2 regions of the Bacillus sp. J14TS2 genome follow, and region 1 is predicted to be linked to the other one. Evidence: a T-box and tRNA genes for the amino acid it is inferred to sense, from the RefSeq annotation. Region 1 holds a T-box; the other holds one or more tRNA genes.
What was found. The T-box of region 1 lies ahead of glyQ (glycine--tRNA ligase subunit alpha). A T-box ahead of a tRNA ligase gene usually reads a tRNA of that ligase, here a tRNA-Gly.

Region 1 (8,239 bases):
TCTTTAATGACAGGTGGTTGAATCCGATCATTTAGTTGCGACATTAAAGCTTCAAGAGACAGAGAAAATTCTTCAGACAACTGTCTTACATACATATCCCGTTCTACAGCGTTCCCTAACTTGGCAATTTCTATGATGGCACTATCGATAAAGCTGAGTAAATCCCCCTCATGTTGAAGGTTTTTCCCTCTTCGAAAATAAAATAACTTAAAAGCCATCCATGTTTGAGCATTCCCTATTACATCCGCACGGAATTTTTCTTCTCCATATTGCTGAATGTAGTCATCGGGATCCAATTGCTCAGGCAATTGAGCTACGGTCACATCCATCCCGAATCTTTCTAGTAAAGAACCTGATTTAAAAGCTGCCTCCACCCCTGCATCATCTGAATCAAGACAAAGGACAATGGTATTTGATAATCTTTTTAATAGCTGAATATGTTTTTCCGTTAGGGCTGTCCCCATAAGAGCGACACTATTGGAAACTCCAGCTCGATCGGCAGATATTACATCCGCAAAGCCTTCAAATAAAACTGTATATCCAACCCTGCGTATATGACTCCTTGCTTGGTAGTAATTGTACAAAAGTGAGCTTTTATGAAAAAGCAATGTTTCTGGAGTATTTAAATACTTTGGATGGTCTTCGTCTGAAAGGGATCTCGCTGAAAATGCGATAACTTTCCCTTTTTCATTTAGAAGTGGAAACATAATGCGATTGCGGAAACGATCAACAAAAGCCTGATCTTTGTTCCGACGAGCTAGCAATCCGGCTTTATCCATGGTTTCTAAAGAAAAGCCATGCTGTTCTAAATAATTCACCGCGAAATTCCACTCCGGCAAAGAATAGCCGATATTAAATTTTTGAATACTCTCCTTTGTAAAACCTCTTTTAAGTAAATGTTGAAGAGCATCGGCTCCTTCATTGGTGTTCAAGAGCAGATGATGGTAGAATTTTGTTAGCAATTCATGGGCCTTGATCATCTCAGCTTGCTCGGGAGGTAATGAACTCTGGTTATCGTTATAGGCGCTTGGGTCTATTTGAAGTTCAACATTTCCTTTCGCAGCAACCTTTTCAGCCGCTTCTTGAAAGGAGGTTCCTTCCATTTCCATAATAAAAGAAAAGGCATTTCCTCCCATCCCACAACCAAAGCAATGAAAGATTTGCTTTTCCTGTGAAACAGAGAATGATGGAGTATTTTCACCATGAAAAGGACACAGTCCAAAATAATTACGGCCCTGTTTTCTTAGCTGAACGTATTCACTAATTACATCAACGATGTCAACCGATTGTTTTATCTCGGCAATCTTATCCTCAGGAATCCTTGCCACACAGTCCATCTCCATCTATTAAAGTTAAACTTATTAACACGTTAAAGAAGATGTAAGAGATGATGAATTTTTTTATTTTCATCTAACTAGTTAAACATCCTCCTTATTCAATGAAAATAGCATATTTTTTGCCATTTATTTTTAATTCGACGCAAATGTTGAATCTCCTTCAAAATTCGACAACAATTCACAAAGAGTTTTTATAAACCTATTTCGATCACCATCAGTGAACGTCTTAGGCCCCTTACTGTAGTTCCCTTTTTTTCTTTCGATAGCAGATAAGTATCGAAAATCAAGGGCTGTTTGAATGGAGTCTTCTTTAAAAGGCACTCCACGTGGTGATAACACATGGACATTTCTCGCTAACGCTAAGCTAGCTAAGCCTATATCCTGTGTAATTAACAGATTGTTCGGGTGAAGATGATTTAAAATATAGAGATCTGCCGAATCCCTTCCAGGATCTACAAACACCCAATCTTCCTGATCATTTAAATCAGTAGGTTTATGATCGTAGGAAGCCACAAAGCGAACATGCCAGCCGTATTGATCTGCGGCTTTCATTATTTCCTTTTTTACAGGACATGCATCTGCATCAACAAATATGCGTTTATTATCTATAATTCTACATCACTCCGCTGATTCCTTCTTATTATGAAAAGTAATTAAGGAAACATGTCGTTTTTTCCCGTCTCCGGTAACTCTCCATTGTCCCTAGTGTATTCCTAAACGTTTTGCACTAAACCTTTTTTAGGCACTTATTGAACACAAAACTATATTATAACGTATTTCTAATAGTTTTGCCATGATTAACAACTGAATAATTTATCCTTTTCGGTGATTCATATAACTAATAATCAAATTAGCTGTTTCCTCTACCGCCTTATTCGTAACATCAATAATCGTACAACCAATTTTTTCGGAAATGAAATCAAAATATTCCAATTCTCTTTTTATTCTTTCGATGTTCGCATAACTTGCATTATCATTTAATCCTAGGGCGATTAATCTCTCTCGGCGGATATGGTTCAATTTTTCCGGACTAATTTTCAAACCAATACATCTTTTAGGGTCCACAGTAAACAACTCTTTGGGAGGGTCTATCTCAGGAAGAACTGGGACATTGGCCACTTTGATACTTTTTAATGCCAAGTGTTGGGATAAAGGTGTTTTCGAGGTTCTAGAAACTCCAATCAAAATAATATCAGCTCGCAGTAATCCCCGGGGGTCACGTCCATCATCATATTTAACTGCAAATTCAATTGCTTCAATTCGCTTAAAATAATCTTCATCTAACTTTCTTACTAAGCCAGGTTCATTTAATGGTGCTCTTTCAAATTTCTTTTCAAATTTATCCATTAATGGCCCCATGATATCAATCCCATTAATCTGATGCATGTATGTCATTCTTTGCATATATTCCCTTATCTCAGGTTTCACTAATGTGTACACAATCATTCCTTGATCCTTAATAGCTTTTGCTATGATTTGATCAATATCTTCCTTGTTCTCGATATAGGGATAACGATTAATTAAGGCATCTGAACCATTAAACTGCCTTAATGCTGCAATGGTTACAAGTTCAGCAGTCTCCCCTACAGAGTCTGATACTACATAAATAATAGGCTCAGTCACTAACTACACAACCCCTTTTGGAAGAGGCTGGGGCATAATTACAACGTTAAGCTCCAAAGACGAACAATGCATTACCTTTAGCGGAGGAAATATACGTAGACACCTGCGGGAAGTGAGAGTTCGGCAAAGCCTGAGGAAACTTGACACGCCCCGAGGAAAGCGAAGCATATTTCCGAAGCAGGGGTATATGCCCCCTAGTAATTCGATTTTTTCTTTGGTGCAAATACTTATGACCCAGTCTCTTTAATTTCAGACCCGCACGCAGCAGGTCAGAAGTCTTCAAATCATTACATCACTGAACAGGCGCTTGCGCTTTTGTTTCATCCAGCTCCAGCGCCTAGCCCCTCGAGGTCAAATAACCCTGAATCTAGAAAGGGAAAAACCCCCTTCCTAGTTTCAGGAACATTTGCTTGTCGGGGCTGATCAAGGCGCTTGCGCTTTTGTTTACTTCACGAGTATTTTATTCATATCTGCGAATTGATAGATGAGTTTAGCTAATTTTTTCATTTGTGCCAAGCGATTTGTTTTAAGTGATTCGTTTTCTGTCATGACCATAGTATGATCGAAATAAGCTGAAATCACTGGTTCTAAGGTGGCTAGTGATTGATAACGGGCTTCCACAGAGTGATCATTTGTCATTAAGGTTTCTACTTGCTGCCACTCTTCATACAATTTCTTTTCATATTCATTTTCGAAAAGATCCTTATGAATGTTTGCGGTTTGCTCTGCTTTGCTTGCGATATTTAGTACTCTTGATAATGATTCGACAATGGCCTTAAAGTTTGGTTGTTGACTATTTCGTTCCAATAGTTCAGCTCTTTGAAGGAGCTCTGGGATACTATTCCACTCACTGTCTAATATAGCTTCCACAATATCATATCGAATTCCTTTTTCTTCTAATAAATAATTTAATCTTAGTCTGAAAAACTTTTTAAGTTGTTCGTATAGTTCTTGATTACCTTCTTGATGATTTCCTTTTAAAACTAATTTGAATAGGGCTGGTAAGGTTATATCCCAGTTTTTCACCTGCAATATCTTTACGATTCCGGCAGCCTGTCGTCTGAGAGCATAAGGGTCCTGTGAACCAGTTGGCACTAAGCCGATCGAAAAGGAAGAAACGATCGAATCCAATTTATCAGCTATACTGATCACTGAGCCGACAATCGAACTTGGCGCCGGGTCCTCTGGATGAATCGGTTGGTAATGTTCTCTGATGGCTTGGGCTACTTCAGGTTTCTCACCGTGGAGCAAAGCATACTTTTCCCCCATAATTCCCTGCAATTCTGGAAATTCATCCACCATATTCGTCACTAAATCAAACTTACTAATTTCAGCCGCTCTGCTAATTGAGGCTTTTTCCAGCTCTGAAACATCCAGCATCTGTGCGATTTCTTCCGCGATCGATGTTACTCTCTTTACTTTCTCTGCAAGTGTTCCAAGCTTTTCATGGTACACAATATTTTTTAACTTCTCTAGTGCTTGGTCAATGGACAATTTTTGATCTTCATGATAGAAGAAATCCGCATCTTGCAAACGGGCACGGAGCACTTTTTCATTTCCTCTCATGACGGTTTCCAAATGTCGATGATCACCGTTTCGAACAGCAATAAAATGAGGAAGGAGCTGATTGTTTTGGTCTTCGACTGGAAAATATCGCTGGTGCTCCTTCATGGAGGTAATTAAGACTTCTTTCGGTAATTCAAGGAAGCTATTTTGGAAAGAACCTTGAAAAACAGTTGGATATTCCACAAGATTTGTAACCTCTTCTAATAATGTCGGGTCAACGGGAATAATCCAGTTTTGTTCATCCGCTAGTTTTGCTATTTGTTCTTTGATCGCTGCTTTCCTTTTTTCATAATCTGCAATCACATACTGGCCAAGTAACAGTTGTTCATATTCTTTTGGCGCTGTTAAGCGAATCCTCTCACCTAGAAAACGATGCCCATACGTTTGATTACCTGAATCCACATTGGCGACGGTGAATGGGATGATATTTTGCCCAAATAAAGCAACAATCCAACGAATGGGGCGGATATAACGTGTGTTTAAATTTCCCCAGTGCATATTATTTGGAAAATGAAGTGATGTAATAATTTCTTTCAGATCCGATAAGATTTCTTCCGTTGCACGCCCCTTTTCAAATTTCTGAACAAAAGCGTACTCTACCCCTTTTAATTCTTTAAAAAAGATATCACCTACTTTTGCTCCCTGAGATTTCGAAAAACCGACTGCGGCTTTTGACCAATTCCCTTCTTGATCCAATGCAATTTTCTTTGTCGGTCCCTTCACTTCTAATTCCGTATCTTCTTGGGATTCAGCTACATTGGATACAAGGACCGCTAACCTTCTCGGAGTCGAAAACGCGCGCACTTCTCCAAATTCTATTTTTCTTTCCTTTAACCACTCTTTAGTTTTTTTCTGTAATTGATCGGCAGCATCTAATACAAATCGAGCAGGAATTTCTTCAAGCCCAATTTCCAGCAATATATCTTGATTACTCATAATTGGCTTCCTCCTTTTGTTCTAGCATTGGAAAACCAAGTTTTTCCCGTTCCTCATAAAATGTTTTGGCAACTTGTCTAGCCATACTTCTCATTCTCCCGATATACCCGGTTCTTTCGGTTACAGAAATAGCACCTTTCGCATCAAGTAAATTAAAAACATGCGAACATTTTAAGATATAATCATAAGCTGGATGAACTAAACCATACTTCATCTGTTCCTTTGCTTCTGTTTCGTATGTGTTAAACAAATCGAATAACATTTTCTGATTCGATGTTTCAAATGCATACTTCGAATGTTCAAATTCTGGTTGGTAGAAAATGTCACGAATTGTAAATCCATTCGTCCATTCAAGATCAAATACATTTTCTTTATCCTGAATATAAGAAGCCAACCTTTCGATCCCATATGTTAATTCAACAGATACAGGTTTACATTCCAATCCACCCACCTGTTGAAAATAAGTAAATTGTGTGACTTCCATTCCATCAAGCCAAACTTCCCAGCCAAGACCCGCACAACCGAGAGAAGGATTTTCCCAATTATCTTCTACAAACCGAATATCATGCTCGAGTGGATCAATGCCAATTGCTTTTAAAGACTCTAAATACATTTCTTGAATATTGTCTGGAGATGGTTTCATAATCACCTGAAATTGATGATGTTGATATAAACGATTTGGATTTTCTCCATAACGACCATCTGCTGGTCTTCTTGATGGCTCTATATAGGCCACATTCCAAGGCTCTGGACCAATGGCCCTTAAAAATGTATAAGGACTCATGGTACCTGCCCCTTTTTCTACATCATAAGCCTGCATAAGAATGCACCCATAGTCAGACCAATGCTTTTGTAAGGTCAAAATCATCTCTTGAACATTCACTTCTGTTCATCCTCCATTCAATTTAAACATCAAAAAAACTCTCATCTCTATGCTTTTAGCATAGGGACGAGAGTTTACCCGCGGTTCCACCCTATTTGCTACTGTTAGCAGCCAACTTTTTCCATTTGCTGTTCAGGAATGCCGTTCACAGAATCTTCATACCTGGCTTTCACCATTCCAGGTTCGCTAAAATGAAACGATTTTCTGTTACTCTTTTCCTTCTTCACAGTCTAAATAAATGTTCTATAAGAAGAAAATAGCTGAAATTTGAGCAAAAGTCAATATTTACCGTTATATCAGTCAGTAAATTAGTCACCTAATTGGTTCTTCCACTTCCCTAATTGATCTAAAAAACGCTTCGTCTTTAAATTCAAACCAGAAAATTCATCGTAATAAGTGGAAATAACGTCTCGAAGTTCCTTTTTCGTTCCCTCTTTTACTGATATTGATCCTAGTCTATGGATATCAAAGAAATAAAATAATCTTAACAACTTAATCGTATTTTGCGAGACCGGAAAATAATGCGGATCCTTTTGGAAACAATTTTGACAGATTAGACCATTTTCTTTAATCGAAAAACCGAAGGATGCCTCAGTGTTTCCACAAAGAGCACAGTGATTCATCTCAGGATATAACCCAAAAACATTGAGCATTTTCATTTCAAATATATTTGTGATAATGTCAGGATCGTATCCTTCATTGATGTAGAGCAATGTTTGATAAAGTAATTCAAATAAAAATGGATTACTCTCTTTTTCTTCGGTTCCCTTATCAAGCAATTCGACAATATAGGAAGCATAAGCTGTTTTAAAAATATCTTCCCTTATATATCGAAGGGATGAAATCATTTCTCCTTGCTGAATTGTCCCTAATCCTCGTGTTCCGCTGATAACAAAGTATCCGTATGTAAAGAGCTGGGAAACGCTGGACAACCGATTACTTGGTTTCTTAGCTCCCCTGGCCATTCCAGCGATTTTTCCAGCCTCTCTTGTGTAGATTGTCACAATTTTATTTGATTCCCCATAATCTGTTGTTCTAATGACAATACCTTCAAATTTATTTACCATTGATTTTATCCCCTTTCACTGCATTCACAGCATTTGGGATAATTCACACGCTTAAGTCACTTGTGTGCAGTCTGCTTCGTCCGTATTTTCCCTACATGGCAGAATATTCAAATGCTCTTCTTTTTCAAGTTCTTTTAGAAGCAGATACGTATTGACATTACCTGTTTCTTTGAAAACTTTCCACGTAAATTCATACATTTTAAAATTCCCGCCTTTCCAAGTGATCAATTATTTTTCGTCTTCTCTAAGATAAAGCCGAATAAGATTATTTTCCCATCATCTCTTCTAACCATACTGTATAAAATTTGTCAAAGTTCCTTATATGTGTCAATATTCCTCTTCAGTAAAACCATAATCACGTAAATGGAACGCTTTATTTCGCCAATCCTTTTGGACCTTTACCCACAATTCTAAATAAACTTTTGACCCAAGTAACTTTTCAATATCCTCTCTAGCTCGTTTGCCGATTTCCTTTAACAGTTTCCCTTGTTTTCCGATGACAATCCCTTTTTGCGAGTCTCTCTCCACAATAATAGTAGCCATTACATCAATCATTTCTTTTTCCTTACGCCGTTCCATTTTATCAATCACCACAGCAAGGGAATGTGGTACCTCTTCCCTCGTTAAATGAAGCGCTTTCTCACGGATCATTTCCGATACAATGAACCTCTCAGGATGATCGGTAACCTGGTCTGCAGGATAAAATTGAGGACCTTCTTCAAGCCGTACCCGGATTTGTTCCAGTAGACGTTCAACATTATTTCCTTCTATTGCTGAAATCGGAATAATTTCTGCAAAATCATATTTTTCCTTATAAGTATCTATAG
Region 2 (8,239 bases), on a different contig from region 1:
TGTCGACCGCGACATAAGCTAGAATTTTATAAATTCATAAGCAAACAAAAAAGCCTTGTGATCATCCAAATTTGATGATCGCAAGACTTTTTTTCGCTTATTCGGTAGCAACTTGTTCTGTTTTCACTTTCACTTCTCGTTTAACGTCTTCCATCGGCGGTTTGACCCGTTTCATAAACAAGGCAAGAACAAGGGCTACAGCCGCAATAATGGTCGAAATGAAGAATGCATGTGTAATACCATCTAACATTGCTTGATGGCCAATCAATTCCTGCATTTTTTCCATTGCTTCAGGTGTTAGTTGAGCATTAGGATCCGCTTTTGCTTGGGCATCTGCAGCTAATTCTGCACCTGCACTTGCCGCTCTTTTCGACATTACGGTAATCATAAAGGCTGTTCCAATCGCTCCTGAAACTTGGTTAAGTGTGTTATTTATCGCAGTTCCATGTGGGTTATCCCTCATTGGCAATTGGTTCATTCCGTTTGTCATAACAGGCATCATCACCATTGACATTCCAAACATTCTAAATGTATAAAGTAGCACTAAATGAGTGATCGAAGTATCCATTGTTAATCTCGAGAATAAATAAGTCGTCACTGTCATCACTGTAATACCGATAACGGCAAGAATCCTAGCACCATACTTGTCAAATAAGCGACCTGTAATTGGAGACATGATCCCCATTAACAAAGCACCTGGCAGCATTAACAAACCAGAATTCAAAGGAGAAATCCCTCTTATTTCTTGAACATAAAGAGGCGTAAGAATCATTCCAGAAAACATCGATACGGCAATGACAATCGAAATAACAGATGACAAAGCAAACATTGGATGCTTATAAACTCGGAATTCAAGCATAGGCTCTTCCATTTTTAGTTGGCGTATAACAAAGATAATCAAGCTAATTGTTCCTACTACTAATGGTACGTATGATTGAGGTGCTCCCCAACCGACTTCTTGATCCCCAGCTGAACTAAATCCGTATAATATTCCTCCAAAAGCAATACTTGATAAAACAAGCGAAAGAAAATCAAGATGAACCTTCTGTTGTGGAGTAATATTTTTCAATTTAAAAATCGCAATCACCAATACTAGAATAGCAAATGGCAAAACGACAGAGAATAATGCTCTCCAGCTAAAGGTTTGGATCAAATATCCGGATAATGTTGGGCCAATGGCAGGGGCTACGATCATAACCAAACCAAAAAAGCCCATTGCTGTTCCTCTTTTTTCCACTGGAAAAGCTGTTAACATGACATTCATTAGCAATGGCATCATAATCGCTGATCCTGCTGCTTGAATCATTCTTCCTGCAAGCAATAGACCAAAATTAGGTGCAATAAGTGCCAGTAATGTTCCTAAAGAAAATAAACTCATTGCTGTTATGAACAAACTTCGATTCGTAAATCGTTGAATAAAAAAAGCACTCGCTGGAATGAGAATGCCGTTCACAAGCATATACCCTGTTGCTAACCATTGTACGGTTGCAGTACCAATTTCAAACTCTCTTTGAATAGATGGTAGAGCAATATTTATTAAAGTGTTATTTAGAATTGAGACAAATGCGCCAATAAAAAGAACCGCTATAGCTCCATAAGGCGGTTTTTTTTGAATGGATTCAATATCCATATAAATTCCCCCAGTCAGTCTTTCATCTGTATTAGTATAATACGAACTCATTACTTTAAATATTTTAAACCCATGGTCTAAAAAAATCAACAAAAACTTTTTTCCTTTTTTAAATGTTTGTCTAAACCTTGTCATTAAGGTAAAATATGATTTAGACTACAAGTATAAAAGGTGAGATTATGAACCAAAGAAAAAAGCAAATTATTGATGTAGCACACCGTCTATTTATCCAAAAGGGATTTTCTGCCACATCGATTAAAGATATATTAAATGAAGCCAGTATCGCAAAGGGAACCTTTTACAATCATTTTGCTTCTAAAAACGATTGTTTAATCGCTATTCTAGAGATGGTTCGTGAGGAAGCTGAAGTGATTCGAGAGGAAATTTCCTTCGGTAAGGAAAAGAACGATCCGGATGTCTTCGTCCAACAAGTATTAGTTCGAATGGAAATGAATCGCAAACAAAATTTACTTCCATTATTTGAATCTATCTATAGCTCAAAAGATCAAGATTTAAAGGCATTTATCCAAAACCAACATAAAGTAGAATTACAGTGGACTGCTTCAAGGGTGGTTGATTTATTTGGGGATCATACAAAAGAGTATTCGCTTGATTATGCTTGTATTTGTTTTGGAATGATCCATTATATGACACATGTTTGGATGCTGGGCTCTAAAAAGAAATATGAGTTAAGAGAAATAATTTATTATACCTTAAAACAGTTACGAACAATTATTTCGAATCAGAGCGAAGAAAACAAACCTTTCTTTCCTGCTGACTGGCTTCATCCTTATAATCAGGATATACAAATAGATCCGATTGATATTAAGAAACAATTTATAACCCAGCTGGAAATATTACTTAAGAGAATGGATGAGATGGCTGTAAAACAAGGTCGTAAAGAACGATTCGAGTTCCTACATTCAGAATTACAAACCGAATCACCTAGGGACTTTTTAATCGAAAGTGTCCTCTATTCGATCAAAAGAAAGGCAGATTCCTCTTTCTTCAAAAATGAAATACAAGAAATTATCCAGTTAGGCCAACAATACTTGCAACATCATGACCATTAATCAGGATTCACAACAGAAAGGATCTCCTATCAAAAATAGGAGATCCTTTCTGTTAATGCAATCCAGGGTTTCCTTGCTGACGTAAAGCCTCATAGACTAGAATGGCCGCTGTATTCGATAAATTAAGTGAACGGACATGATCATTCATCGGGATCCGCAAGCAATGATCGATATTCTGTTCAATTAAATCCTGCGGTAATCCACTCGTTTCCCTTCCAAAAACAAAATAATGTTGGGCCTTAGGATCACTGTAATCAAAGGTTGTATGAGGTTTTTGACCGAATTTGGTCAAATAATAAAATTGGCCCCCTTGATTCTTGAAGAAAAACTCTTCAAGGGAATCGTAATAAGTAATATTCACAAACTCCCAATAATCCAATCCGGCACGCTTTAACATTTTATCATCTGTTGAGAAGCCAAGCGGCCGAATCAAATGCAAATGAGTATCTGTTGCAGCACAAGTTCTGGCAATATTTCCTGTGTTTGCAGGAATTTCTGGTTGATATAAAACAACATGGTTTGGCACTTTCTTTCACCTCATCAATAAACGTTACTGTGCCATTATACACCATATGAGGAGGTTCAAAAAGCCTGGTAAAAATGACGCTGCGAGATAAAAGATCTTCTACTAAGTACCGACACGTCCAGTATCGAACGTCGAAGTCACCATACACCGCAAGTTCGTTGGCTTGCTTTTCCGCTTCTTGCAAAAGAAAAACCACTTTTCCTTTGTACGAAGCGGATTCAGGGAAGGTTTCCTTTTGTTCACGTATTAAGAGAAAGGATTTTCCGTTAACATTCCCCACTTCCTGCTGACAGCAAGGAAATCAGTACCAAGTCCACCTCAACTTTCGACGTACAGGATGTACTAGTGTTGTGTTGTTGAACTGCATCAGCGCCTTTAGCCGACTCGGTACTTTTTATCCACCTTTTTGAACACTTCTATATCTTTAAGAATCATCTATAATCGTGTACATTTTATATTGAATATTTGGGGTATAGGCTGTTGAATCTTCGTATGCCCAATATCTCATTCGACTATTGTACGTGTGAGCATTCACGAGCGGTTCACCTGCTGCGTCCTTGCCTGTCACAATCGTATTATGATCAAAACGGCCATCCCCTTGAAAATCGTAACATATCACATCACCTAATTTTAATTCACGAGGATCATTCACCTCTTGTGCACGCAGTCCAATTGTTGAACTGCCAAGATGCGTTTTCAAAGAATTAGCAACAGACCAACTATAGCTCCAATTTTTATTTTGATACCACCACCCCTTCCCTCTATTAGGATGCCCTCTCATCGGCGCGCCGCCAACATGGAGACATTGCGATATAAAATTGGTACAATCCACCTCAAACTTTTCATAAGCTGGATTGTAATCATCCCACCATTTCTCTGCATATTGGACAGCTTTTAAGCGATCATAAATAAACGTGATCCTTTCTGAGCCTTCTTCAAATTCAGGATCATTTACCTCTTGTTTTGAATATTCAATAGCTATCTCTTGATCATCGACTAATTTATTTTTAAAAAAACGTGCCTGCCTCTGCTCAATCTCTTCTTCTATATACATGAAATCAGCTTGCTTGATTACATATTTTAAATGAATTTGATAAGTAATATGGTCTTGCTCTTTTGCTCTTTCCATCGTGGTAATCTTACCTTTTCCCAGAACCTTCACTAATGTTGCTTTCCTTTTTGTTAGAGAATCCAGTTTTTTTATCACCTTCTCTTCTTCTGGCTTTTTTCTACGCACCAATTGGTCGATTCGCTCTTCAAGTGCCAATGCTAATTGTTGTCTCACCACATCCCTCCTCCATAAACTATATGCAGCAAGCCCCCACAACCATGATTATAGATGCGCATGAAAAAAGAGATCGAAGCTATGCTTCGGTCTCTTTTTGGAAAAATTCTAATCCTTTTTCAATTTCCTCTAAAACGGAAATATCTTGTTCTTTCTGTTGTGCTTGGAGCAATGCCTCTTTCGCTTCTGCACCACCAATTTTCCCTAGCGCCCATGCGGCAGTACCACGCAAAACAGGACGGACGTCTTTTTCCATAATCTTCGTCAATTTACCTACAGATTCTTTTTCCTTAAAATGGGCTAATGCAATAATCGCATTTCTCTGAATTGGCTTTTTTCCACGCCAAGAACCAGACATCTCACCAAAAATTTCTTTAAATTGGCGGTTTGATAACTCTAACAAAGGATCTAATAAAGGTTTTACCATCTCAGGTTCCGGCTCCATCGCTTGATGATGATGAAAATCCATCCCCTTGTTTTTTGGGCAGACAGATTGACATGTATCACATCCATATAAGCGATTTCCGATCTTGGTTCTGAATTCATCCGGTAAAAAATCCTTTGTCTGTGTGAGAAAAGCAATGCAACGTTTGGCGTTTAATTGACCTGGTTGAACCAACGCTCCTGTAGGACAAGCATCTAAACACATCGTGCATTCCCCACACTGGTCTTGGAGCGGTTCATCTGGTTCAAGCGGAAGATTGGTAATCATCTCTCCTAAATAGACATATGAACCAAATTCCGGTGTGATAATCGAACAGTTTTTTCCACTCCATCCGATTCCGGCACGCTCTGCAACGGCTCGGTCCACAAGTTCCCCTGTATCTACCATCGTTTTAATAGCCGTTTCGGGTACTTGTTCTTTTATATATACAGCTAGTTGAGTTAATTTTTCCTTAACAAGCTGGTGGTAATCAACTCCCCAAGAGGCACGACAAAACAAGCCCCTTCTCTCCCCTTTTTTTCCACGAGGTGGTTCTTCCATTCGTGAAGGGTAAGCAAGAGCAATCGCAATAATCGAGCGAGGTTGATCAAATATTAAAGAAGGATCTGTGCGTTCCTCAATATTTTTATGCTCAAAGCCTGATTGGTACTCAAGCTCCTGTTGTCTTAATAATCGATTTTTCATTTCAATAAAAGGATCGGAGCTGGCAAAGCCAATTTTATCAATTCCAATCTCTTGACTGAACTGGATAATATCTTGTTTTAATTGAGCATAATCCACAGACTCGTCCCCTTCCTAATTAGAATGATTTGCTACTATTTTACACTATAAGTTATTACAGGCAAAAAGTGAATGAATGGAAGTGACCACATCCACTATTACAAATGAACCTGCTGATCAAATACTGGAAATACGCTAAGCATATAAAAAACGCAAAGCCTTGTTTTTTATATAAAACAAAACCCTGCGTTGGTATGTATGGAGCGGGTGATGGGAATCGAACCCACGACAACAGCTTGGAAGGCTGTAGTTTTACCACTAAACTACACCCGCATGACTCCTTCAAAAAGTTGACCCTATTATTGTACAAAATAAACGAAAAAATTGCAACATTCGTCACAAAACCTCCATAACTCGAAACTGGATACTACTTGTTTTCGGGCGGATACTACTTGTTTTCGGGCGGATACTACTTGTTTTCGGGCGGATACTACTTGTTTTCGGGCGGATACTACTTGTTTTCGGGCGGATACTACTTGTTTTCGGGCGGATACTACTTGTTTTCGGGCGGATAGAAGAACGCCCGTCAATGCCGGGCGTTCTTCTATCTTATTATTCCTACTTATGAAAAGCACTCCCATAGAAATCGGACCATTTCTCCTGGGCGTACAGGGTCACTTGTATGACGGAATACAAAAGGAATTTGATATTCATCATATTTTTTCTTTAATATGTATCCATGTATCGGATGATGAACCATCTCGCCAACAGGCGCATCTGTAGAAATGTATGGTTGGTCAAACGGATAATCATACGTCATAAAGAGAGGTGGTGCTGATGCTGACATATAGTTAATAGCGGAGGCTTTTTCCGCAAGCTCTAAAGTATTAGGATGATACAGTTCTTCCGTCGAAGAGATCCCATAAAATAGAGCGATATTCGACTGGATGTGAGGACCGTCGTAAATATCTTCGTAAAAACGCTGATCTTTTGAAACTTGTGTGCCAAAACCAATGAAGGCAGACACATCTGATGGTACTCGTTCGATTGGATCAGAACTCTCCGGATTGGCTAAGTTTCCTCGAAGCGCATTCCAAAGCGCAATATGCCCACCTGCAGATGAACCAGATGTAGCAATACGCTCGATATCAATTCCCCATTCTTCAGCCTGACTTCTTACAAACTGAATCGCCCTTGTCCCATCCTGCATAGGAGCTGGAAACGGGTCGGTAGTAATAAACCGATAATTGCAAGTCACCACAGAGATACCAGCTTGCAAACAGTCTTCCATTAAACTATTTGCCTGAAAACTGCTTTTATCTCCACTTACATAGCCGCCTCCGTGAAAAAAAATTAAAACCGGCGTAGGCTTCCCCTCTTCAAGGATATAGGCATCTAACTTATTTCTCTCATAAGGTCCATACGGTATATCCTTATATTCATTTACATTCATTCTATCACTCTACCTTTACTTTTATTTGAAATATTAGAGCGCTATCATCTTATTATGATAACATTACCACATTCAAATAACGATATCTAATTACCAATAGTTCCAAAAGCAGGATCGATCAAAGATTAGTAGCACAAAATCAGTTTCCATTCATTTTTTAAATAAAAATCGAGGGCTCACTTCGCGTATATACCAAATTGACAACAAAAATAGCTTGCTATCGGTTTAAACGTCCGATCGCAAGCTATTTACATATTATGCAGTTCCGAGCTCGACCCCAAGCTCTTTCAAATATCTTCGATACGCAATACTTACGCGATCACAAATCAGGGATAATTCGATCTGAAGGTCAAGAGGTAGTTCTTCTGGCTTTTGATTTTGCACAATTGGCTTATCCTGTGAAAAAATTTCATCCTGAAACGCAATTAATTCCTCATCAGTTAAACCTGTATCATAATTAAAAGATAAAATTCCATAGGCCATCGAGTTCTCTTCGTCAATCGGGCGAACCGTTAATAAAATCGTCATTAATGTGTCATTCTCTTGATCTCTTTTCGTAAAGCTCACAGTAAAGGGACGATGGATTTCATAAGTATAATAAACATATTTAGGTTTTCCCGAACCATCTGGATCAGGTTGATAAATCGCAATTTCATCAGAGTAAATTCGATCACCCTCTTGGTGTACCTTATAATCCGGAACCTCTCGATGTTCTTCCGATCCTAAATAGCCCTGATGCACAACAGCTAAATGTCCGACATCTAGAAAGTTTTCAATGATACGCGGTGGTTTGGCAACTACCTCTTGCGGTCCCCAAATCACATTATGGAATTCTGTTCCTTCCATTGGTTGATAGTGAAAAAGCTCTGGCTCATTCCCAGCAATATTCACCCAAATCAGCCCATATTTTTCTTGACACGCATATGAAATGGCTTTTGCTTTACGAGGAATTGGTCTGCCTTCAGGAAGCTGCGGTATTTTGACACAGGCACCTGTCTCATCATACTCCCACGCATGGTATGGGCATACTAAACAATCATTTTTTACTTCACCTAAAGACAAAGCCGCGCCTCGATGAATACAAAGATCTTTAAAAGCGTGGATTCC

Region 2: it has a tRNA-Gly gene. The T-box ahead of glyQ (glycine--tRNA ligase subunit alpha) is inferred to sense a tRNA for this amino acid. The anticodon was not compared.

What each region holds. Positions count from the first base shown of each region.
Region 1 is NZ_BORE01000004.1:5,601-13,839, forward strand. It holds gene dnaG (DNA primase) at 1-1,328, opposite strand, end outside; gene KI375_RS07070 (YaiI/YqxD family protein) at 1,470-1,889, opposite strand; gene KI375_RS07075 (pyruvate, water dikinase regulatory protein) at 2,151-2,960, opposite strand; gene glyS (glycine--tRNA ligase subunit beta) at 3,405-5,462, opposite strand; gene glyQ (glycine--tRNA ligase subunit alpha) at 5,455-6,345, opposite strand; T-box leader at 6,405-6,578, opposite strand; gene recO (DNA repair protein RecO) at 6,654-7,412, opposite strand; gene KI375_RS07095 (YqzL family protein) at 7,464-7,610, opposite strand; gene era (GTPase Era) at 7,740-8,239, opposite strand, start outside.
Region 2 is NZ_BORE01000016.1:64,329-72,567, reverse strand. It holds gene KI375_RS21235 (DHA2 family efflux MFS transporter permease subunit) at 98-1,630, opposite strand; gene KI375_RS21230 (TetR/AcrR family transcriptional regulator) at 1,810-2,703, shown strand; gene trmL (tRNA (uridine(34)/cytosine(34)/5-carboxymethylaminomethyluridine(34)-2'-O)-methyltransferase TrmL) at 2,756-3,229, opposite strand; gene KI375_RS21220 (amidase domain-containing protein) at 3,654-4,514, opposite strand; gene queG (tRNA epoxyqueuosine(34) reductase QueG) at 4,594-5,739, opposite strand; tRNA gene KI375_RS21210 (tRNA-Gly) at 5,939-6,012, opposite strand; gene KI375_RS28025 (hypothetical protein) at 6,039-6,320, opposite strand; gene KI375_RS21205 (alpha/beta hydrolase) at 6,302-7,132, opposite strand; gene KI375_RS21200 (aromatic ring-hydroxylating dioxygenase subunit alpha) at 7,388-8,239, opposite strand, start outside.